Linked DNA regions of Marinobacterium aestuarii. The protein of the gene in region 1 interacts with the protein of each later gene in a pairwise test. Links are inferred from orthologs where the notes say so. Each region holds a gene or a part of one and is shown on either strand. Other genes may lie near its edges.

The links.
Region 2: the proteins of A8C75_RS12845 (region 1) and def interact in binary tests that used the Escherichia coli proteins (3 or more experiments, as listed by UniProt). The link is inferred for Marinobacterium aestuarii from one-to-one orthologs.

The regions. Positions count from the first base shown.
Region 1 is NZ_CP015839.1:2,930,169-2,941,571, reverse strand. The notes cover bases 4,503-7,367. They hold A8C75_RS12845 (aspartate-semialdehyde dehydrogenase), read left to right. Parts: upstream 4,503-5,359; coding sequence 5,360-6,376; downstream 6,377-7,367. Other genes in these bases: A8C75_RS12840 (FimV/HubP family polar landmark protein), read left to right, coding at 6,576-7,367; asd (aspartate-semialdehyde dehydrogenase), read left to right, coding at 4,503-5,254. Outside these bases: A8C75_RS12870 (LysR family transcriptional regulator), read right to left, coding at 1-707; leuC (3-isopropylmalate dehydratase large subunit), read left to right, coding at 874-2,295; leuD (3-isopropylmalate dehydratase small subunit), read left to right, coding at 2,314-2,961; leuB (3-isopropylmalate dehydrogenase), read left to right, coding at 2,971-4,053; more of asd, read left to right, coding at 4,142-4,502; more of A8C75_RS12840, read left to right, coding at 7,368-9,434; tRNA pseudouridine(38-40) synthase TruA, read left to right, coding at 9,439-10,284; A8C75_RS12830 (phosphoribosylanthranilate isomerase), read left to right, coding at 10,336-10,962; trpB (tryptophan synthase subunit beta), read left to right, coding at 10,976-11,403.
Region 2 is NZ_CP015839.1:18,343-29,596, reverse strand. What follows is about bases 1-2,716. They hold def (peptide deformylase), read left to right. Parts: upstream 1-957; coding sequence 958-1,476; downstream 1,477-2,716. Other genes in these bases: rsmB (16S rRNA (cytosine(967)-C(5))-methyltransferase RsmB), read left to right, coding at 2,516-2,716; fmt (methionyl-tRNA formyltransferase), read left to right, coding at 1,554-2,519; A8C75_RS00115 (LysM peptidoglycan-binding domain-containing protein), read right to left, coding at 1-798. Outside these bases: more of rsmB, read left to right, coding at 2,717-3,814; Trk system potassium transporter TrkA, read left to right, coding at 3,837-5,213; A8C75_RS00090 (TrkH family potassium uptake protein), read left to right, coding at 5,228-6,676; A8C75_RS00085 (lysophospholipid acyltransferase family protein), read right to left, coding at 6,766-7,656; glyQ (glycine--tRNA ligase subunit alpha), read left to right, coding at 7,854-8,825; glyS (glycine--tRNA ligase subunit beta), read left to right, coding at 8,822-10,903; A8C75_RS00070 (DMT family transporter), read right to left, coding at 11,151-11,254. UniProt on the Escherichia coli protein: Removes the formyl group from the N-terminal Met of newly synthesized proteins. Requires at least a dipeptide for an efficient rate of reaction. N-terminal L-methionine is a prerequisite for activity but the enzyme has broad specificity at other positions.

The DNA.
Region 1 (11,403 bases):
AGACCAATGCTGACCATCATGCGAATGGTGTCCAGATAGTTGGTGGACATGCCCACGTGCAGCGCCAGATTGTGCTGTTCAAACTGCTGGGTCACCAGTTGGCGGGTAAAGGTGCTGCTGCCGGGCAGTATGGCACTGTAGTGTGTCAGTTCCTGTAGCGACAGCGCTGTTCTGGTGGCCAGCGGGTGCTCTTTGGCAACGACGTAGTGCAGTGGGTCTTGCCAGATGGTCTCAGAGCAGATGCTGGTGTGTGGGTTGGGGGAGAGGGTAATCAGCGCGAGCTCCAGATCACCCTTCAGAATGCCTTCAAAAGCCCGTTCGGACTCATCGAACTTGAGCTCCAGCGTTACCGCGGGGTAGCGCTGGCGATAGGCCTTCAGGATCGGGGGCAGGCGATGCAGGCTGATGTGATGGCTGGCGGCCAGGCTCAGGGGGCCTTGCACCTCCCCGGATAGATTGCCGATCATGCGTCTGGCATCGTCCAGTTCCAGCAGGACCCGGTTGGCGCGGGGCAGCAGCGCGCGCCCGGTTTCGGTCAGGCTGATATGGCGGCCGATGCGATCGAACAGGCGGGTGTCAAGCTGCGCTTCCAGCAGTGAAATACGTTTGCTGATCGCTGACTGAGTCAGAAACAGCTGGCTTGCGGCCTGGGAAAACGAGCCGGTTTGGGCGACGCAGACGAAGGCCTGCAGGGTGTGTGTATCCATGGATCCTGCTCGTAATAGACTGCTTGTCAGTTTATGTATTCCTATTTGGAATTCAAACTATAAAAATAATGAATTTGTTTTGTGTGAATCCCTGGCATAGGATGCGTAAATGTCGCTGCGGGTGAGTCCTGCAGGGAGTTGTCAGCCGATTTGGGAGGAGCGATAAATGGCCGGTAAAACGCTGTATGACAAATTGTGGCAAGACCACCTTGTACGCCAGAACGATGATGGCAGTGCGCTGATTTATATTGATCGCCACCTGTTGCACGAAGTGACATCGCCCCAGGCGTTTGAAGGTCTGCGCATCGCCAACCGCAAACCCTGGCGTATTGATGCCAACCTGGCGACACCTGACCACAACGTGCCGACCACGGAGCGCTCCAGTGGCGTCCAGGGCATCGCTGATCCTGTGTCGCGCATTCAGGTGCAGACGCTGGACGACAATTGCGAGGCTTTCGGCATCACCGAATTCAAGATGAATGATCTGCGCCAGGGCATTGTGCACGTCGTTGGCCCGGAGCAGGGCGCAACCCTGCCGGGCATGACCGTGGTCTGTGGCGACTCCCATACGTCGACTCACGGCGCCTTCGCTACACTGGCGCACGGTATTGGTACCTCCGAGGTTGAGCATGTGCTGGCAACCCAGTGCCTGATCACCAAGAAAATGGACAACATGCTGGTGCGTATTGATGGCCAGCTGGGCACCGGCGTGACCGCCAAGGATGTGATCCTGCATGTCATCGGTGTCATCGGCACCGCGGGCGGTACGGGCTATGCCATTGAGTTTGGCGGTTCGGCCATGGCTGGCATTTCGATGGAAGGGCGCATGACGATCTGCAACATGGCGATCGAGGCCGGTGCGCGTGTGGGTCTGGTGGCCTGCGACCAGGTTACGATCGATTACGTCAAGGGACGGCCCTATTCGCCCAAGGGGAAAAACTGGGATCTGGCGGTTGAGGCCTGGAAGGACCTGGTATCCGATGCCGATGCGCAGTTCGATGCGGTGGTTCAGGTTGATGCGGCCGATATAGAGCCGCAGGTTACCTGGGGTACATCGCCGGAAATGGTCACCGGTGTCAGTGGCAAGGTGCCCAATCCTGAGGCCCAAACCGATGTCACCAAGCGTGAAGGCTACAGCCGCGCGCTGCAATACATGGGGCTGCAGGCGGATCAGGACATCACCACGATTCAGCTGGATCGGGTATTTATCGGTTCCTGCACCAACTCGCGCATTGAAGATCTGCGAGAGGCAGCTGCCGTTGTTAAAGGCCGCAAGGTCGCTGCCACCCTGAAGCAGGCGCTGGTGGTGCCGGGTTCCGGTCTGGTCAAGGCGCAGGCCGAGGCTGAAGGTCTGGACAAGGTATTTATCGATGCGGGTATCGAATGGCGTGAGCCGGGCTGTTCCATGTGTCTGGCCATGAACCCCGACAAGCTGGGCGCGGGCGAGCATTGTGCATCGACCTCGAACCGTAACTTCGAAGGGCGTCAGGGCTTTGGGGGTCGGACCCATCTGGTCAGCCCGGCCATGGCGGCAGCAGCAGCCATTGCCGGTCATTTTGTGGACGTGCGCGAGCTCGTCAAACACTAAGCGCGAAGGAGACCCACTATGAACAAGTTTAATTTGCATCAGGGCATCGTCGCACCGATGGACCGTGCCAATGTCGATACCGACCTGATTATTCCCAAGCAGTTTCTGAAGTCGATCAAGCGCAGCGGCTTTGGCCCCAATCTGTTTGACGAACTGCGTTACCTCGATGAAGGTCAGCCGGATCAGGATGTGAGCCAGCGCCCGATCAACCCCGACTTTGTGCTTAATCAGTCCCGTTACAAAGGTGCCAGCGTTTTGCTGGCCCGCAAGAACTTTGGTTGCGGTTCAAGCCGTGAGCACGCGCCCTGGGCGCTGGAAGATTTCGGTTTTCGCGCCATTATTGCGCCGAGTTTTGCCGACATCTTCTACAACAACTGCTTTAAGAACGGCCTGCTGCCGATCGTGCTGGATGAGTCCGTGGTGGATGAGCTGTTTGTCGAAGCTCAGGCAACCGAAGGCTATGAGCTTGCCATCGACCTGGAGCGCCAGGTGGTCCGCAAACCTGACGGCAGTGAAATCGAATTTAACATTGATGGCTTTCGCCGGCACTGCCTGCTGAACGGGCTGGACGATATTGGCCTGACGCTGCAGTATGCCGATGATATTCACGCCTATGAAGCGCGCCGCGGTGCGGCAGCGCCCTGGCTGTTTGATACTACGAAATAGGAAGTTCGCATGAGCAAGAAAGTTCTGATTCTGCCCGGTGACGGTATTGGCCCGGAAATCGTGCGCGAAGCGCGCAAGGTGCTCAGCTGCGTAAACAGCCAGTTTGACCTGGGGCTCGAAATCGACGAACAACTGGTCGGCGGTGCCGCCATTGATGCCACGGGCAAGCCTCTGCCGGATGAAACTCTGGCGGCGGCCAGGGCGGCGGATGCGATTCTGCTAGGCGCCGTCGGTGGGCCCAAATGGGACAGCATCCCGGACTTTGCCATTCGCCCGGAAAAAGGTCTGCTGGGCATTCGTTCTGCACTGGGTCTGTTCGGCAACCTGCGTCCGGCCATTCTCTATCCGCAGCTGGCCCATGCCTCCAGTCTCAAGCCTGAGGTGGTTGCAGGGCTCGATATCCTCATCGTGCGCGAGCTGACCGGCGGTATCTATTTTGGCCAGCCCCGCGGTGTACGCATCAAGGAAGGCGGTGTGCGTGAGGGCTTTAACACTTACGTCTACGACGAGAATGAGATCCGTCGCATCGGCCGTGTGGCGTTTGAGGCGGCGCGGGCGCGTAACAAGCGTCTGTGCTCCGTCGACAAGGCCAACGTGCTGGAAGTCACGGTGCTGTGGCGTGAGGTCATGATCGAGCTGTCGGCCGAATACCCGGACGTTGAACTGTCGCACATGTATGTGGATAACGCCGCCATGCAGCTGGTGCGTGCGCCCAAGCAGTTTGATGTTATGGTGACGGGCAACATGTTCGGTGACATTCTGTCGGATGCGGCGGCCATGCTGACCGGCTCCATTGGCATGCTGCCCTCGGCCTCGCTGGACGTAAACGGCAAGGGCATGTACGAGCCTTGCCATGGTTCTGCGCCGGATATTGCCGGTCAGGGTATCGCCAACCCGTTGGCAACCATCCTCTCAGTCGCTATGATGTTACGTTACTCTCTGGCGGCGCCGGAAGCTGCGGATAAAATCGAGGCGGCGGTGAGTCAGGTGCTGGATCAGAATCTGCGTACTGCAGACATCATGTCTGCCGGCATGCAGGCGGCCAGCACCTCAGAAATGGGTGATGCTGTGTTGCGTGCGCTGAACGCCTGACCGGCGTCCCTTTTCAGGGCAGCCAAAAGCCAGCCTGACACAGGCTGGCTTTTGTCGTTGGTTATCTTTCCAATCAGTGGGGAAAAGAATGAAACGTGTAGGTTTTGTAGGTTGGCGCGGAATGGTTGGTTCTGTGCTGATGCAACGCATGAGGGACGAGCGGGATTTCGATCAGATCGATGAGCCTGTGTTCTTCACCACTTCTCAGGTCGGCGAAGCCGGCCCGGATATTGGCAAGTCGATTCCGGCTCTGAAAGATGCTCAGGACATTAATGAGCTCAAGCAGATGGATGCGATTATTTCCTGCCAGGGTGGCGACTACACCAAGGATGTTTTCCCCCGGTTGCGTGCGGCGGGCTGGAAAGGCTACTGGATCGATGCGGCATCGTCCCTGCGCATGGATGCCGACAGTCTGATCGTGCTGGACCCGGTCAATCTGAATGTTGTCCAGGATGGCCTCAGCCGTGGCGTGAAGAATTTCATCGGTGGCAACTGCACCGTATCGCTGATGCTGATGGGGCTTGGTGGCTTGTTCAAGGCGGGTCAGATCGAATGGCTGACCTCCATGACCTACCAGGCTGCATCCGGCGGCGGCGCGCGTCACATGCGTGAACTGATCAGCCAGATGGGCATCATTCACGGCTCTGTGGCCGATCAGCTGCACCCCTCCAGCGCCATTCTGGACGTGGATCGCAAGGTGGCGGAAACGCTGCGCAGCGGTCAGATGCCCACCGATAACTTCGGTGTTCCGCTGGCCGGTGGTCTGATCCCATGGATCGACAGCCCGCTGGACAATGGCCAGACCCGCGAAGAGTGGAAGGGTTTTGCCGAAACCAACAAAATCCTGGGACTGTCGGATCGGCCGATCCCCATCGATGGTACCTGTGTGCGCATTGGCGCCATGCGCTGCCACAGCCAGGCGTTTACCATCAAGCTGAAGCAGGATATCCCGCTGGATGAAATCGAGGGCATGATTGCTGATGCCAACGATTGGGTGAAGCTGGTGCCCAACGATCGCGAACTGACCATGAGCGAGCTGACGCCCGCCAAGGTCACAGGTACGCTGTCGGTGCCGGTGGGGCGCGTGCGCAAGATGAACCTTGGTGGTGAATACCTCAATGCCTTCAGTGTTGGCGATCAGCTGCTCTGGGGCGCGGCCGAGCCGCTGCGCCGCATGCTGCGGATTTTGATGGCCGACTGATCACTGCCTTTACGCAGTGACACAATTTGAACCTGGCGCAGCGCAGCTGTCGCCGGGTTTTTCGCCAGCCCGACATGTTCGGGCTGGCCTGCTTTTGGAGATGTGATGAGTCAGACCTATAACGTCGCAGTAGTTGGCGCGACCGGCCTTGTTGGCGAGGCCATGATCGAGCTGCTGGAATCCCGGGGTTTCCCGATCGAAAACCTGTACCCGCTGGGCAGTGATAACTCTGCCGGCGGCGTGGTGTACTTTAACGGCAAGTCTCGTCGGGTAAAAAACGTTGCCGATTTTGATTTCTCCCAGGTGCAGATAGCGCTCTTCGCGGCAGGTGCTGATGTCGCGGCCCAGTACGCCCCTGTGGCGGTCGAGGCGGGTGCGGTGGTCATCGACAACAGTTCCTGCTTTCGTGATGAACCCGAAGTGCCACTGATCGTGCCTGAAGTAAACCCGGAGCGTATTCACGACCACTGTGGCATTATCGCCAATCCCAACTGCTCAACGATCCAGATGCTGGTGGCGGTCGCGCCTATCTACCGCAGCGCCGGTATTCGTCGTATCAATGTGGCAACCTATCAGTCGGTGTCTGGCGGTGGTCGCAAGGCAGTCGAAGAGCTGGCGCGCCAGACGGCGCTGCTGCTCAATGGGCAGGATATCGATGTGCAGGTTTTCCCCAAACAAATGGCTTTCAACGTGCTGCCGCAAATCGACGGTTTTGACGATAACGGTTATACGCACGAAGAAATGAAAATGGTCAATGAGACGCGCAAGATCCTCGAAGATGACGACATCGGCGTGAATCCGACCTGTGTGCGTGTGCCGGTGTTCTTTGGTCACAGCGAAGCGGTGCATATCGAAACTCGCGAGCAGATCAGTGCGCTTGAAGTGCGCGAAATGCTGCAGATGGCGCCCGGTGTTGAGGTGATTGACGAAGCGGTTGACGGTGGTTGGGCTACGCCGGTGACCGAGGCGACGGGCAAGGATGCGGTCTTCGTGAGCCGTATTCGTGAAGATATTTCCAGCGAAAATGGCATTGATATGTGGGTTGTATCGGACAACCTGCGCAAGGGGGCGGCCCTGAACGCAGTGCAGATTGCCGAGTTGCTGGTCCAGGCGGGACTGTAAAATCGGATTGAAAAGGGCTGCGGCCCTTTTTTAATGCTATTTTTTCCTGAAGGAAGTGGCCTGCAGGCTAATAAAGCGCTTCTGTCCGGTGCTTTCCTTGACCGTTTCCTACTTTATAAATAATACTCTGTTCGATATTCGGAATCGCAACTGTCTGATTTGATGGCGTAATCAGACAGTGGACAAAAGGAACAAGCAGATGTTGCGCAAACTTGCTTTAAGTCTAGCTGTAGCGGGAGTTCTGGGGGCCAGTCAGGCACATGCCTTGGGTCTGGGCCAAATCCGAATCAAGTCAGCCTTGAATGAGCCGCTCGATGCGGAAATTCAGTTGCTGCAGGTACGCGATCTGGATCCATTGCAGGTGGTGCCAAAGATGGCGGACCTGGATCAGTTTGCGATGGCGGGTATCGATCGCTCCCGGCTGCTTTCCGATGTTCAATTTTCGGTCAATATCAATCAGAACGGTACCGGCAGCATTCGGCTGACATCAAGCCGTCCTGTGCGTGAGCCCTTTCTGAATCTGCTGGTGGAGGTCAACTGGCCTAATGGCCGGCTCGTACGCGAGTATACGGTGCTGCTGGACCCGCCGGCCTTCCAGGCTGCACCCGTTGGCGGCAGTGCCACGCCTGTGCCTGCACAGGCAAGCCGGAGTAGCGTACCTGCTCCGCAGCCGGTGTTTGCGGCACCCTCGCGCGCCCGTCCGCCGGCCAATAATATCCGCAGCAACATGAATGCTCAGACCGAGGTCTTCGTTGAAACCAACGATACGCTAGGGGGGCTGGCCAAGCGTCATTCGCCCGGCGCTGGCACCAGTATCAATCAGATGATGCTGGCGTTGCAGCGCAAGAATCCACAGGCATTTCCCAGTTCCAATATCAATTTCCTCAAAGCCGGCGTAGTGCTCGAACTGCCGAGTCTGAATGAAGTGCAGGCGCTCAGTGCCCGGGAAGCCACCAATGAAGTGGCGCGTCAGATGCAGCGCTGGAAAGCAGGATCGGCGGCACCCGCGCCGAGCGCTCCGCAGGAAGATGGCTCAAAAAAAAAGCCGCTAGCCCCGGCTGATTCTCAGCCGACATCGGCTGTGGCCGATGCGGGGCAGCTGAAAATTTTAAGTGCGCCTGACCAGGGGCAGGTCGCGCCGGTGCAGGACGAAGCAGGTGCCAGCAAGGTGGTCGAAGCGCCCGTCGCTGATCCTGAAAAAGCCGAGCTGCTGCGACGCAATGAGGAGCTCGAGAATCGCCTCGCAGTGACCCAGGAGTCGGTCGACAAGATCGAACGTGACAATACTGAACTTAATGACAAACTCACCGCCATTTCGCAGCAGATGGAAACCCTGCAGCGCCTGTTGGAACTCAAGGACCAGCAGCTGGCTGCGTTGCAGGATCAGCTGCAGCAGGTTCAGCCCGTCGCGGCAGTGCCTGCAGCGCCCGCCAAGGCGACCCCTGAGAGCCCCTCTGGTCTGGTTGAAACTATATTGCAAACGCCGGCCTACATGGCGGGTCTGGGGGCGGTCATCGGCGGCTTGCTGGTGGGGCTGCTGGCCCTTGGGCGCAAGCGGCGTGAAGATGATGAGGTGATTGAAGACGCTGCTGAAGAGGCACCTGAGGCGCCGGCGTCCAAGGCCGGCGATGCGCCAGACAGCGCGCTGGCAGGTGGCGCTGTTGCTGCAGCAGCGGGTGCAGCAGCGGGCGCAACGGCTGTCTGGATTGCTGACGAGGAGCTGGATCAGGACGCCCGTGATGCCAAGGCGGAATTCGAGGCTTCCCATGCCAGCGTAGCGGATGATACGGACGATTTTGATCTGGACCTGGATCTGGAACTTGCCGACGAGATGCAGACGGCACCGGCCGCCGCAGTCACCGCAGTTTCGTCCGATCGGCCGTTGTTCGACGACGACGAGTTCGACCTGAGCCTGGATACGGACTTCGAGGAAGACATGCCGGTTCAGGATCAGATCGCCGGGGTTGATGACGACTTCGATGAAAGTCTGGATGATTTGCTCGGGCCTGCCAACGGCGATGAGGCCGATGCCGAACGGGCTGATCTGCGCTCGGGCATGGGGCAGCTGGGAGGCGAGGTTGAAGTCTTTGATGAGCCTGAAGACACGCTGGAAAGCCTGGGGCTCGATTCGGTGATTGCGGGCAGCAATGTCCCCAAGTCGGCGGAAGAGGAAGTCTCTGACTACCGTCCGGGTGACAAGGTCGACGCCAGCGACAGCGATACAGAAACAGAGAGTGACGAGCTGGATTATCGCCTTAACCAGGTCGCACCGCTGGATTTGTCGCAGGATGATGACTTGATGGATCTGACAGCGGGGTCGGGCGATGCGCACGCAGCCAGGGCTGAAGAGGGCGCCGAGTCTGTTTCCGAGGTCGAGTTCTCCAGCGCTACTGCACAGGGGCAGGACGCTGAAGGTTTTGCTGCTAAAAGCGTTGAAGCTGCAGAGCTCGAGGCGGCCATTGATACTGCCCCAAACAGTGACGCCGCTGCACCTGCAGAGGATGCGCTTGAGTTCGAACTGGACGATGAACTGGTGTTCAATCCGCCAGAGGCGAGCGATGCAGAGCAGGCTGAGCTGGCCGAAGAGGCTGTTGCAGGCGAGCCGCTGGATGAGCTAGATGCCCTGCTGGCGGAAAATCTGGATGCCGATGATCAGGATGATACCGATGCCATAGTGCTGGCTGAAAATGCTGACGATGATCTGGATGCCATGCTGGCCGCGCTGGAGTCTGAATCCGGCAGTGATGCGGACGCGGATGAGATGGATGTCACCATCGACGACGAGATGGATCTGGATACCGAGTTGGAAGCGTTGCTGGGCTCAGTGGATGACGATATCGCGCTTGACGACAGCGGCGCCGATGACGAAGATCGCGGCTTCGATGACATGGGCTTCCTGGAGGGTACCGACGAGGTCGAAACCAAGCTTGACCTGGCCCGCGCCTATATCGATATGGAAGACCGCGACGGTGCCAAGGATATACTGAGTGAAATACTGAGCGACGGCAGTGACGTCCAGCAACAGGAAGCTCGCAAACTGATGGAGTCTATAGCGTAAGTTCATGAAGTCTGAAATAGAAACTACTACGGGGGCGATTTCGATCGCCCCCGTCCGTTATGCGCTCTGTGTCGAATATGCCGGCTTCGCCTACCGGGGCTGGCAGACACAGAAAACCAACAATGTGCCCAGTGTTCAGGAAACGGTGGAGAAGGCGCTTAGCCGGGTCGCCAACGAGCCGGTTAATGTCGTCTGCGCCGGGCGTACCGATGCCGGCGTCAGTGGCAGCTACCAGATCATTCATTTCGATACGACGGCCAAGCGTGATGAACGCGCCTGGGTGCTGGGGACCAATACTAATCTGCCGGATGATATCGCCATCCAGTGGGCACGCCAGATGGATGATAGTTTTCATGCCCGCTTCAGCGCCCGGGAGCGACGTTACCGCTATCTGATTCGCTCGGCTCCAGTGAAACCTGCGCTGCTGGCCCGCGGCGTGACCTGGACCCACAAAAGGCTTGATCTTGCGCGCATGAATGCGGCGGCAACATACCTGGTTGGCGAACACGATTTCACTTCCTATCGCGCCATTGGCTGTCAGGCCAAGAGTCCTGTGCGGGAAGTGCGTGTGCTGCAGGTTTACCGTGCCGGTGAGCTGATTGTCATCGATGTGCAGGCCAATGCGTTCTTGCATCACATGGTGCGCAATATTGCCGGTGTGCTCATGACCGTGGGTGCCGGCGAGGCTGAGCCCGAATGGGCGCAGGACGTGTTGCAGGCGCGGGACAGGCGCAAGGGCGGCATTACGGCGCCGCCCCATGGGCTCTATTTCGTCGATGTGCGCTATCCGGAACATTTCAAGCTGCCGCCATCGCCGCTGGGGCCCTATTTCCTGGGCGGGGCGGACTGACTTTAGCCCGGTCCTTCTGGTATTATCGTGCGTTTTCAGGAAGCCACGGTCGTGACTACACGCGTCAAGATTTGCGGTATTACTCGTCTGGATGATGCGCAGGCGGCGGTTCGGCTCGGCGCCCATGCGCTGGGATTTGTGTTTTATGCCAAAAGCCCGCGCCATGTGACACCCGAGGTAGCAGCCCGCATTATTGCGGACCTGCCCGCCTTCGTGACGACGACGGCATTGTTTGTCGATGCAAGCCCGGAATACGTGGAGCAGGTTGTGGCGACGACCGGCATAGACCTGCTGCAGTTTCACGGCAATGAGTCGGCGGATTTTTGTGCAGGCTTTGGGCGGCCCTATATCAAGGCGCTGCGCATGAAGCCAGGCCTTGATATCGTTGCTGTCATGCAGGACTATGCCGGCGCCCGGGGTATTCTGCTGGATGCCTATAGGGCCGGCGTGCCAGGAGGCACCGGCGAGGCGTTTGACTGGGCGCGCATTCCAGTCTCGGTGCGGCCGCAGATCATACTGGCGGGCGGGCTGAATCCGGACAATATTCGATCTGCCATAGCGCAGGTCAACCCTTTTGCCGTGGACGTCAGTGGAGGCGTTGAAGCGGCGAAGGGGATCAAAGATCACAATAAGCTGAAACAGTTTATCGAAGAGGTGGCACGTGCCGACAAAAGCTGAACTGGCTGCACTGATGCAGTTACCGGACGACCGCGGACATTTTGGTCCCTACGGCGGTCGTTTCGTTTCCGAAACGCTGATTGGTGCCCTCCAGGATCTGGAAAGTACCTACGAATCCCTGCGTCAGGACCCGGAGTTTCAGGCAGAGTTCGACAAGGATCTGGCGCACTATGTGGGCCGTCCGTCGCCGCTCTATCATGCCGAACGCCTGTCACGGGAAAATGGCGGCGCACAGATTTATCTCAAGCGTGAAGACCTGAACCACACCGGCGCCCACAAGGTGAACAACACTATCGGCCAGGCTCTGATCGCCAAGAAAATGGGCAAGCCGCGTATCATCGCCGAAACCGGTGCCGGTCAGCACGGTGTGGCTTCTGCCACAGTGGCGGCGCGCCTGGGTCTTGAGTGTGTGGTGTACATGGGTATCGAAGACGTGCGCCG
Region 2 (11,254 bases), 2.9 Mb from region 1 along the record:
CTGGCCAATCTTGGCTACTCCGCCGAGTACCGAGAGGATCAGACCTTCAGTGCCTTCTGGCACCGCTGAAGGCTGAAACAGCGACTGGATGCGGCTTTCCTCAATGGGCAACACGCGGTCCAGCAAACGAACTTCCTCACGGGTCTTGCGCAGATCCAGCGTGATGATGTCCTTCTCCTGGGCCGGAATCGCGGTATCGGCGATCTTGAGCATTTCATAGCCCAGGAATTCGCCGGTCACAGGGTCGCGATATTCGGTAGCCGGACGATACAGCGCCTGTAGCCGCTCATCGGATTTCAGCTCGCCGCGGGCATAAACGCGATCGCCGGCACCGGCAAGTATCCGATCATTACGGCCACCGACGACATAAGGCGCATTGTTCAGCAGATCCTCGTCGGCCACCAGGTGGTCAGACAGGAAAGCGATAATGTCTTTCAGCGGAATGGCCGGAATCGCATCATCCAGTGGCGAGACCCGTGCCTTGGGACTCAGCCGGGTACCACCCGGGCGCAACGACAGGCGCGGCTGACCGTTTATCCAGCTCAGATAGATAATATCGCCCGGATAAATCAGATGCGGATTATAGATTTGCGGGTTTACGTCCCAAACATCTGGCCATTGCCAGGGATGTTGCAGAAAGCGACCAGAAATATCCCAGAGAGTGTCGCCCTTTACGACGACATATTCTGTTGGATAATTTTCACGCAGCTGAATTCTGTCTTTTCGTACTTCGGCATTGGCAACCGAAACGGTGAGAAGCAGCAGACAGGTAAGCAGTCCGCACAGCAGTTTCTTCATACCCAAATCCCTTGTTAGAACTACCCCAGAAGCGTCGCTTTTCCAGCGTGGCCGATAATATAAGGCGCAATGCAATGAGCAGCGATATCAGTATAATAGGCTGATAGCTGAATTTCGCCATTCACGGCTCACTTTGAACCCTAGTAATTATCGGACCTCATGGCCAAACTACCGATCCTCGAATTTCCGGACCCGCGTCTGCGTACCATAGCAGAATCCGTCGAAACGGTTACTGAGAATACTCGTCAGTTAATCGACGACATGTTCGAAACCATGTACGACGCACCGGGTATTGGCCTGGCGGCCACCCAGGTTAATGTGCATCAGCGCATCATCACCCTTGATGTTTCCGACGAGAGCGATGCGCCCCTGGTGCTGATCAACCCTACCTTCGAAGTACTCGATAAAGAACTTGAGCGCATGCAGGAAGGCTGCCTGTCCGTGCCCGGCTTCTATGAAAATGTCGAAAGGCCCAACCATATCCGCGTCAAGGCGCTGGATCGTGATGGCAACCCTCTCGATTTCGAAGCCCGCGACCTGCTGGCTGTCTGCATTCAGCATGAAATCGATCACCTCGATGGCAAGCTGTTTGTCGATTACCTGTCGCCGCTCAAGCGCACCCGGATTCGCAGCAAGCTGGAAAAGAAACACCGTCTGGAAGAAGGCCAGCCGGTCTAATCCGCCGCTGGCGTTTGCAAGACTTGCAGGCGGGCCCAGAGGCCCCCTGCAGATCGATTTCACAAGGGAGCCCCCCGATGCCCGAGCCGCTGAGAATTGTCTTCGCCGGCACACCCGACTTTGCCGCAGCCAGCCTGCAGGCCCTGTTTGACACCCACCATAAGATTATCGCCGTCTATACCCAGCCCGACCGTCCCGCGGGACGTGGCCGCAAGCTGACTCCAAGTCCCGTCAAGAGGCTTGCGCTGGAGCAGGGTATAGAGGTTTACCAGCCGCTTTCGCTCAAAGATGCAGACGCGCAGCAGGAACTGGCCACACTCAAACCCGACCTGATGGTCGTGGCCGCCTATGGTCTGCTGTTGCCCAAAGTGGTGCTGGAGATACCACGGCTTGGCTGCATTAATGTGCACGCCTCGCTGCTGCCACGCTGGCGCGGTGCCGCGCCCATACACCGGGCACTGCTGGCCGGTGACAGCGACACCGGCATCACCATCATGCAGATGGATGTGGGCCTGGATACCGGCGACATGCTGCTCAAGACCCAGTGTCCGATTCTGTCCGACGACAACAGCGGCGCACTGCATGACCGCTTGGCGGCGCTCGGTGCCAGCACCCTGACGCAAAGCCTCGCGGCAATCGAGGATGGCAGCATCAGCAGGGAAGTGCAGAACAACGATCAGGCCTGTTACGCCCACAAGCTTGAAAAGCAGGAAGGCAACATCGACTGGCAGCAAAGCGCAGACTACCTCGCGCGCCAGGTTCGCGGCCTGTCGCCCTGGCCGGTCGCCTTCACCCAGCTCGAGGGCACAACCCTGCGCATCTGGGCCGCCAGTGCGCAGAACAATACCCAGAGCTGCAGCAGTGACGCCTTACCCGGCACTGTGATCGCGGCAGACAAGGATGGCATTTGCATCGCCTGTGGACAGGGCACCCTTCGCATTACACGACTGCAATTGCCCGGCGGAACCCCGCTCAACAGCGCAGACATTATGAATTCCAGGCGTGAGACCTTCCGCCTGGGCACGAGGCTTGGAGCCGCATGAACCTTAGAACACTGGCCGCCCAGACACTGGCCCCCCTGCTGCTGCACCGCGGCTCTCTCAGTGCAACGCTTCCAACCTCTCTCTACACCTGCGTTCCGCGGGACCGCGCGCTACTGCAGCAACTGTGCTACGGCACCATGCGTTTCGAGCCCAGACTTGCCCTGATCGCCGAGCACCTGCTGCAAAAGCCATTTCGCGACAAGGATGCAGATCTGCAGGCACTGGTGCTGCTTGGGCTCTACCAGCTCGACCAGACCCGCATTGCCGACCACGCCGCCATCAGCGAAACCGTCGATGCCACCGAAGATCTGAACAAGAACTGGGCCCGCGGTCTGGTCAACGCCGTGTTGCGCCGCTTCCAGCGCGAGCGTGACAGCATCATGGAAACCCTGGGCGACAACCCGCGCCTGCAGTACAACCATCCCGACTGGATGATTGGCAAGCTGCAGCAGAACTGGCCCGACCACTGGCCCCAGATCATGCTGGCCAACGACCAGCCCGCGCCCATGACACTGCGCCTCAATACCAGGCTCAGTACGCGCGAAGCCTATCTCGAGCAGCTCTATATCGCCGGCATTGAGGCAACACCCGGGGCCTTCGCCGAAACCGCCATCTACCTCAACCAGCCCTGTGATGTCACCGAGCTGCCGGGCTTTGCTGATGGCCTGGTCAGCGTGCAGGACGAAGCCGCACAGCTGTCGGCCCCCTTGCTCGACCTCAAGCCCGGCCAACGGGTACTGGATGCCTGCGCCGCACCCGGCGGCAAGCTGTGTCATCTGCTGGAACACGAACCCGGTCTTGCCAGCGTGGAAGCGGTTGAGCTCGATTCACGCCGTGCCGAACGCATTCAGCAGAATCTGCAGCGCCTCAAGCTGAGCTGCACCGTCACCCTGGGTGATGCCGCCAGCGAAAAATGGTGGGACGGAGAGAGTTATGACCGCATCCTGATTGATGCCCCCTGCAGCGCCACCGGTGTCATCCGGCGTCACCCGGACATCAAGTACCTGCGCCGCAACGAAGATCTGAAGCGCCTGGCGGATCTGCAGCTGAGCATTCTGCGCAACTGCTGGCACATGCTCAGCCCGGGCGGCAAGCTGCTCTACGCCACCTGTTCTGTCTTCCCGCAGGAAAACGAGCGCTTGCTCGCCCGCTTCATCAAGGCGCAGCCGGATGTTCGCCACCTGCCCATAGAAGCGGACTGGGGCCATGCACGGCCACTGGGGCGCCAGCTGTTCCCGCAGCAAGATGGACACGATGGTTTTTACTACGCTGTACTTGAAAAACCCGCCAACTGATCAGGGCAGGCCCCGCTGACCTATGAAAATCATCCTACTGGGAGCCGGCCAGGTCGGCGGCACTCTGGCAGAAAACCTTGCCATTGAAGCCAACGATATCACCATTGTTGATACCGACAGCGCGCGCCTGCGCGAACTGCAGGATCGGCTCGATATCCGCACCATCGAAGGCAAGGCCTCCTACCCCAGCGTGCTGGAGCGCGCAGGCGCCCGGGATGCAGACATGCTGATCGCCGTCACCAACAGTGACGAAGTCAATATGATCGCCTGCCAGCTGGCCCACACCCTGTTCAATACCCCGACCAAGATTGCCCGCGTGCGTGAGCACGACTACCTGCGCAAGGAAGGGGAAATTTTCAAGAACCAGGCCATCCCGGTGGATGTTCTGATCAGCCCGGAACAGCTGGTGACCCAGCATATTCAGCGCCTCATTCAGCACCCGGGCGCACTGCAGGTGCTGGACTTTGCCGAAGGCCAGGCCCAGCTCGTGGCGGTAAAAGCTTATTACGGCGGCCCGCTGGTCGGGCGCGAAATATCCTACCTGCGCACCCACATGCCCGCCGTGGATACCCGTGTGGCCGCGATTTTCCGCCAGGACAGGCCGATTATCCCCCAGGGCAATACGGTGATCGAGGCCGACGACGAGGTGTTCTTTATCGCCGCCAAGCGAGACATCCGTTCCGTGATGAGCGAACTGCGCCGGCTCGACAATCCCTACAAGCGCCTGATCATTGCCGGCGGCGGCAATATAGGTGCCCGCCTGGCCGCCAATATCGAAAACCAGTTCCAGGTCAAAATCATCGAGCGCGGTATTCAGCGCTGCAACACCCTGGCCAAGACCCTCGAGAACACTATAGTCCTGCACGGCAGTGCCTCGGATCGCGATCTGCTGATCGAGGAAAACATCGAAGACACCGATGTTTTCCTGGCGCTGACCAACGATGACGAAGCCAATATCATGGCCTCGATGCTGGCCAAGCGCCTGGGCGCCCGTACCGTGATGACGCTGATCAACAACCCGGCCTATGTTGATCTGGTGCAGGGCGGCGTGATCGACATCGCCATTTCACCGCAGCAAACCACCATAAGCGCGCTCTTGACCCACGTTCGCCGCGGCGATGTGGCCGCCGTGCACTCGCTGCGTCGCGGCGCCGCCGAAGCCATTGAGGCCGTCGCCCATGGTGACAGACGCAGCTCCAAGGTGGTGGGGCGGGCCATCGAGGATATAGATCTGCCCCCCGGCACGACCATAGGCGCCATCATCCGAAACGACGAGGTTCTGATCGCCCACGATGATGTCGTGATCGAGAATGGCGACCACGTCATCCTGTTCCTGGTAGACAAGCGCCGTATCCGCGACGTTGAGCGCTTGTTCCAGGTTGGTCTCGCCTTTTTCTGAGCGGCTAGCACCCTATGCGCTATAGAGTCATTCTAAAAATTCTCGGCATTCTGCTGATGATATTCAGCATCACCATGCTGCCTGCGCTACTGGTGTCCTATATCTACGAGGATGGGGCACACCAGTCCTTCGTGGCAGGCTTTGCCATTACACTGCTCACCGGCTTCTTTCTCTGGCTGCCGGTACACCGCGTGCGGGAGGACTTGCGCACCCGCGACGGTTTTCTGATAACAGTACTGTTCTGGACAGTGCTGGGGCTGTTCGGGGCCGTCCCCCTGATGCTGGCGGACTACCCGCATTTGCGTGTTGTGGACGCGGTATTCGAGTCCGTCTCGGGGCTCACCACCACCGGCGCCACAGTGATGACCGGCATCGACTGGCTGCCCCCCTCGATTCTGTTTTACCGCCAGCAGCTGCAGTGGCTGGGCGGCATGGGGATCATAGTGCTGGCCGTGGCGATACTGCCAATGCTGGGCATCGGTGGCATGCAGCTGTACCGGGCCGAAACGCCTGGGCCTGTAAAGGACTCGAAACTCACCCCGCGCATCACCGAAACAGCCAAGGCCCTCTGGTATATCTACCTGTCGCTGACGATCGCCTGTGCGCTGGGTTACTGGCTGGCGGGCATGACCCCCTTCGATGCCATTGCCCACAGTTTCTCGACCGTCGCCATCGGCGGCTTCTCGACCCATGACGCCAGCATTGGCTACTTCGACAGCCCGCTGATCGAAGGCATCGCGATCTTTTTCATGCTCCTGTCGGGGGTCAACTTCGGCCTGCACTTTTTCGCCTGGCGCCAGCGCTCGATCCGTCATTACTTCCAGGATCCGGAGTTTCGCTTCTACCTGACGCTGCTCGGCGGCACCGCCCTGATCACCTTTATGGTACTGGCGCTGACGCAAACCTACGCCGTTAACGAAGCCCTGCGCCGGGCGGTATTTATGGTCGTATCCATTGCCACAACCACCGGTTTCTCCACCGCGGACTTCGCCAACTGGCCGGTCATGCTGCCGTTTCTGCTCTTCATTACCGCCTTCGTCGGCGGCTGTGCGGCGTCCACCGGCGGCGGCATGAAGGTTATCCGCATCCTGCTGATCCTCAAGCAGGGTTACCGCGAAATTCAGCGCCTGGTACACCCCAGCGCAATCATCTCGGTCAAGGTGGGCAACAGGCCCATCTCTGACCGGGTGCTGGAAGCTGTCTGGGGATTTTTCTCAGTCTACCTGCTGGTATTTGTACTGATGCTCCTGGCGCTACTGGGCACAGGACTGGATCAGGTCACCGCCTGGTCGGCGGTGGGCGCCACGCTGAACAACCTGGGCCCGGGTCTGGGGGATGTTTCGGTGCATTTTGGCGGCCTCAACGACACCGCCAAATGGATCCTGTGCTTTGCCATGCTACTCGGACGTCTTGAGGTCTTCACACTGCTGGTGCTCTTTACCCCCATCTTCTGGCGCCGCTAAAACAACACAGGGGCCGCAAGGCCCCTGTGTTGTTCAAAGTGCAATAAAAACAGATTCGAAGCCGCGCACGCCGCCCCCTTACGCCCCTATCAGTACCGCTTGGGCTGCCCCGCAGGGCGACTGCTGAAACGACGGTACTCCCACTGATACTGGCTGGGCAGGGCACGCACACAGGCCTCTACCGAGCGATTCATCGCAGCGGCGGCCTGCACCAGGTCCGGATTGTCCAGCCCGGCCTCGGCTTCGCGAAAATACACCTTGAACCCCTCACCCTTGGGCAACCGCTCGGCGTAGCCACAGATAACCCTGGCCTTGGTTTGCCGTGCCAGCTGCGGCAGCAGTTTCATGGTAAGCGCATCGACCCCGAAGAAGGGCGCAAAGACTCCGCTCTGATCATCCGGCTCCTGATCCGGCAGGATACCCACCATCTCTGTACGTTTGAGCGCCTTCATGACCATGCGCACACCCGAGGCGTTGGCCGGCGCCATGCGCGTGCCCAGACGCGCACGCATGCGCTTGACCAGATCATCCATCAGTTTCAGGCGCGGTGGCTTGTACATGGCCGTAAACGGATAGCGCTTGGACAGGTACAGATTCAGTACTTCCCAGTTCCCCAGGTGAGGTGCAATCAGGATGATGCCCCGGCCCGCGGCCAGGGTCTCGATGATCAGCTCTTCGCCCTCAACCGAACGAATATTTTTCAGGCTGCGCTGCGGCGACCAGAGCCAGGACATGCCCATCTCGGCCAGGGAACGACCGGTTTCGGCCAGGCTCGCAGCGATGAGTTTTTCCTGCGCCGGGGCATCAAGCTCGGGAAAGCACAGTGCAATGTTGCGCCGCGTATTGCCGGCCAGTTTGCTGTTTGGCTTGTTCAGTTGCCGGCGACCAAACCAGGCGCCCAAAGACTGGGCCCATTTAAGCGGCAGCAGTGCCAGCACGCCGAGCACCAGTATGGCTAAAACAGCTCTTACTTTGTCCAATGCAATGCCCATCCCAAGCGTTGTTCCCAGAGTCGCACAGTATATCGAATATCACGCAGCCTGCGGCACCGACGACAGTGTTCATCGGTTTTGGCTGCAACCCGGCATTTTCACAATCACTCAGAGGGCGCTGCGCCTCGGACGCGGCGCTTTTCGTGTATAATTTCGCTCTAATTTTGGCCAACCGACTATTAAAGATGGTGATCTCCGTGACCGAAAAGGTGACCTCAGACGTCAGCACCTTCCAGGGTTTGATCCTGGCTTTGCAGCAATACTGGGCAGAGCAGGGCTGCGTAATTATTCAGCCGCTGGATATGGAAGTTGGTGCCGGCACCTTCCATCCGGCGACCTTCCTGCGTGCCATCGGCCCAGAGTCATGGCGCTCCGCCTACGTTCAGCCCAGCCGCCGTCCGACTGACGGCCGCTATGGCGAAAACCCCAACCGCCTGCAGCATTACTACCAGTTCCAGGTCGTCATCAAGCCGTCACCGGACAACCTGCAGGAGCTGTACCTGGGCTCGCTGAAACGCATGGGTCTGGATCTCAATGTGCACGACGTGCGCTTTGTCGAAGACAACTGGGAATCGCCCACCCTCGGCGCCTGGGGTCTGGGCTGGGAAGTCTGGCTTAACGGCATGGAAGTGACACAGTTCACCTACTTCCAGCAGGCCGGCGGCCTGGAGTGCTATCCGGTCACCGGCGAGATCACCTACGGTCTCGAGCGCATCGCCATGTACCTGCAGGAAGTCGACAGCGTCTACGACCTGGTCTGGGCGCGTCATCCCGACGGCAGCGTCGTGACCTACGGCGACGTCTACCACCAGAACGAGGTGGAGCAGTCGACCTACAACTTCGAACACGCCGACGTTGATACCCTGTTCGGCAACTTCGATTTCCACGAGCGCGAATGCAACAAGCTGCTGGCGCTGGAAACACCGCTGCCGCTGCCAGCCTACGAGCAGGTACTCAAGGCATCCCATACGTTCAACCTGCTGGATGCCCGCCATGCGGTGTCCGTTACCGAACGTCAGCGCTACATACTGCGTGTGCGGACCCTGGCCCGTGGCGTTGCCGCTGCCTATTTCAACGCCCGCAAGGCGCTGGGCTTCCCTCTGGCAGCGCCTGATATTCGTGCAGAAGTACTCGCCGCCTGCGAGGAGTCGAAATGATGACCCAAGATTTCCTGTTTGAACTGGGCACCGAAGAGCTGCCCCCCAAGGCACTGCTGAAACTTTCCCAAGCGCTGGAAAGCGAAATCCGCAAGGGCATCGAAGCGGTACTGGGCCAGGGCGCCGCCGAGCTGCTCAAGCCCGCCGTTTTTCGCTCCTTCGCCGCCCCGCGCCGCCTCGCGCTGCTGATCAAACAGCTGTGCACCGAAGTCCCGGCCAGCGAATTTTTCGTGCAGGGTCCGCCGGCCCGAATCGCCTTCGACGCCAGTGGCGCACCCAGCAAGGCACTGGAAGGCTTTGCCCGCAAGTGCGGCACCAGCGTTGATCAGCTGACCGAGATGGACGGCAAGATGTGCTTTCGCCAGCTATCCGCCGCAACCCCACTGACCGAAGCGCTGCCGGCGATTATTCAGCAGGCGCTCGACAAGCTGCCGATCCCCAAGCGCATGCGCTGGGGTGCATCCCGTACCGAGTTTGTGCGCCCGGTGAAATGGGTTGCCCTGCTGTTCGGTGACCAGGTGCTGGACTGCGAAATCATCGGTCTCAAGGCTGGCCGCACGACCCGTGGTCATCGCTTCCACTACAACCAGGAAATCGAGCTGAGAGCCCCGGCAGATTACGAGCAGGTACTGCAGGAGCAGGGCTACGTTATCGCCGACTTTGCCAAGCGCCGCGAACTGATCCGCAGCCAGCTGCTGAGCGAAGCCGCCAGGATCGGTGGCCAGGTTGTGATTGACCCTGCGCTGCTGGACGAAGTCACGGCCCTCAACGAGTGGCCCGTAGCCCTGACCGGTCGCTTCGAGGAACGCTTCCTGGCGGTACCGTCCCAGGCGCTGATTTCGAGCATGGCGGACAACCAGAAGTACTTCCATCTGCTGGACGCGAAAGGGCAGCTGATGCCGTACTTCATTACCGTGGCCAACATCGAATCGAAAGATCCGCAGCAGATCATCCATGGCAACGAAAAGGTCATTCGACCGCGCCTGGCCGATGCCGCCTTTTTCTTCGAGAATGACAAGAAGACCACCCTGGCAGAGCGTTGCGACAAGCTCGAGTCCATCGTCTTCCAGAAGGACCTCGGCAGCCTGTATGCCAAGACAAAACGCGTCGCCCATCTGGCAGGCTTTATCGCCAGCTGTATCGGCAGTAACCCCGAGTGGGCAGAGCGCGCAGCCCTGCTGTCCAAGTGCGACCTGGTAACCGAAATGGTGCTGGAGTTCCCCGAACTGCAGGGCCTTATGGGCTATCACTATGCGCTCAACGACGGTGAGCCGATGGACGTAGCCCTGGCGCAGAACGAGCAGTACATGCCCAGGTTCGCCGGCGACGAACTGCCCGAAAGCCTCACAGGTGCGGCTGTGGCCATCGCCGACCGACTCGATACCCTGACGGGTCTGTTCGGTATCAATCAGCCGCCAACCGGCTCCAAAGACCCCTTTGCCCTGCGCCGCGCCACTGTCGGCGTATTGCGCATCATGGTTGAGAAGGAACTGGATCTGGATCTGAGCGAGCTGCTCAAGGTTGCCGCCGACGGCCACGCCAGCCTGCCGGCCCGTGACGGGCTCGAGGAGCGAGTACTGGACTTCATGCTGGACCGTCTGCGTGCCTGGTACGAAGATCGTGATATCGCGGTTGAGACCTTCCTGGCCGTGCACGCCCTCAGGCCGACCCGCCCACTGGACTTCGATCGCCGCGTACGTGCCGTTGCCCACTTCCGCACACTGCCCGAAGCCGATGCGCTGGCTGCGGGCAACAAGCGCGTCAGCAACATCCTCAGCAAGCAGGAGTCACAGGGTAACGCCGCTGTCTCCGAATCCCTGCTGCAGGAAGCCGCCGAGAAGGAGCTGTTCTCCCGCGTGCAGGCCATGCAGCTAGAACTGCAGCCGGCCTTCGACAGCGGTGATTATCAGACAGCGCTGGAGCAGCTGGCTGATCTGCGCGGGGTTGTCGATCGCTTCTTCGAAGAGGTGATGGTCAACGCCGACGACGAAGCCGTGCGCAACAATCGTCTGGCATTGCTGGCGCAGCTGCGCGGACTCTTCCTGGGCGTCGCTGATATCTCGGTCATCGGCAGCTAAATACGGCGGCTGTACCGGTCAGACAAAACCCGCCATTCGGCGGGTTTTTCTTTTTGAGGCGCTTACTTGGGAGCTGGAGTGCAGGGTCTTGAGTACCGAGCGCTGAAAAAAACACCTCAGCCAGCACAAAGGTTCCACGTGGAACATCTGCGCCTGATCACCTTCAGTCACCGCTTGCCCACTTTATACACCCGCAATCCAAGGTTTCGACTGGACGAAACGGCGGAGGCTGCTTGCCTGAAACTTATCAAGTATGGGCGCCAGACCTTGGCAGCCGGCACAACCATGGCAAGGTCACCCAGCTCTGTGGCAGATTGCCAACCACCGACCCCAGTATCACCAGCCCAATAC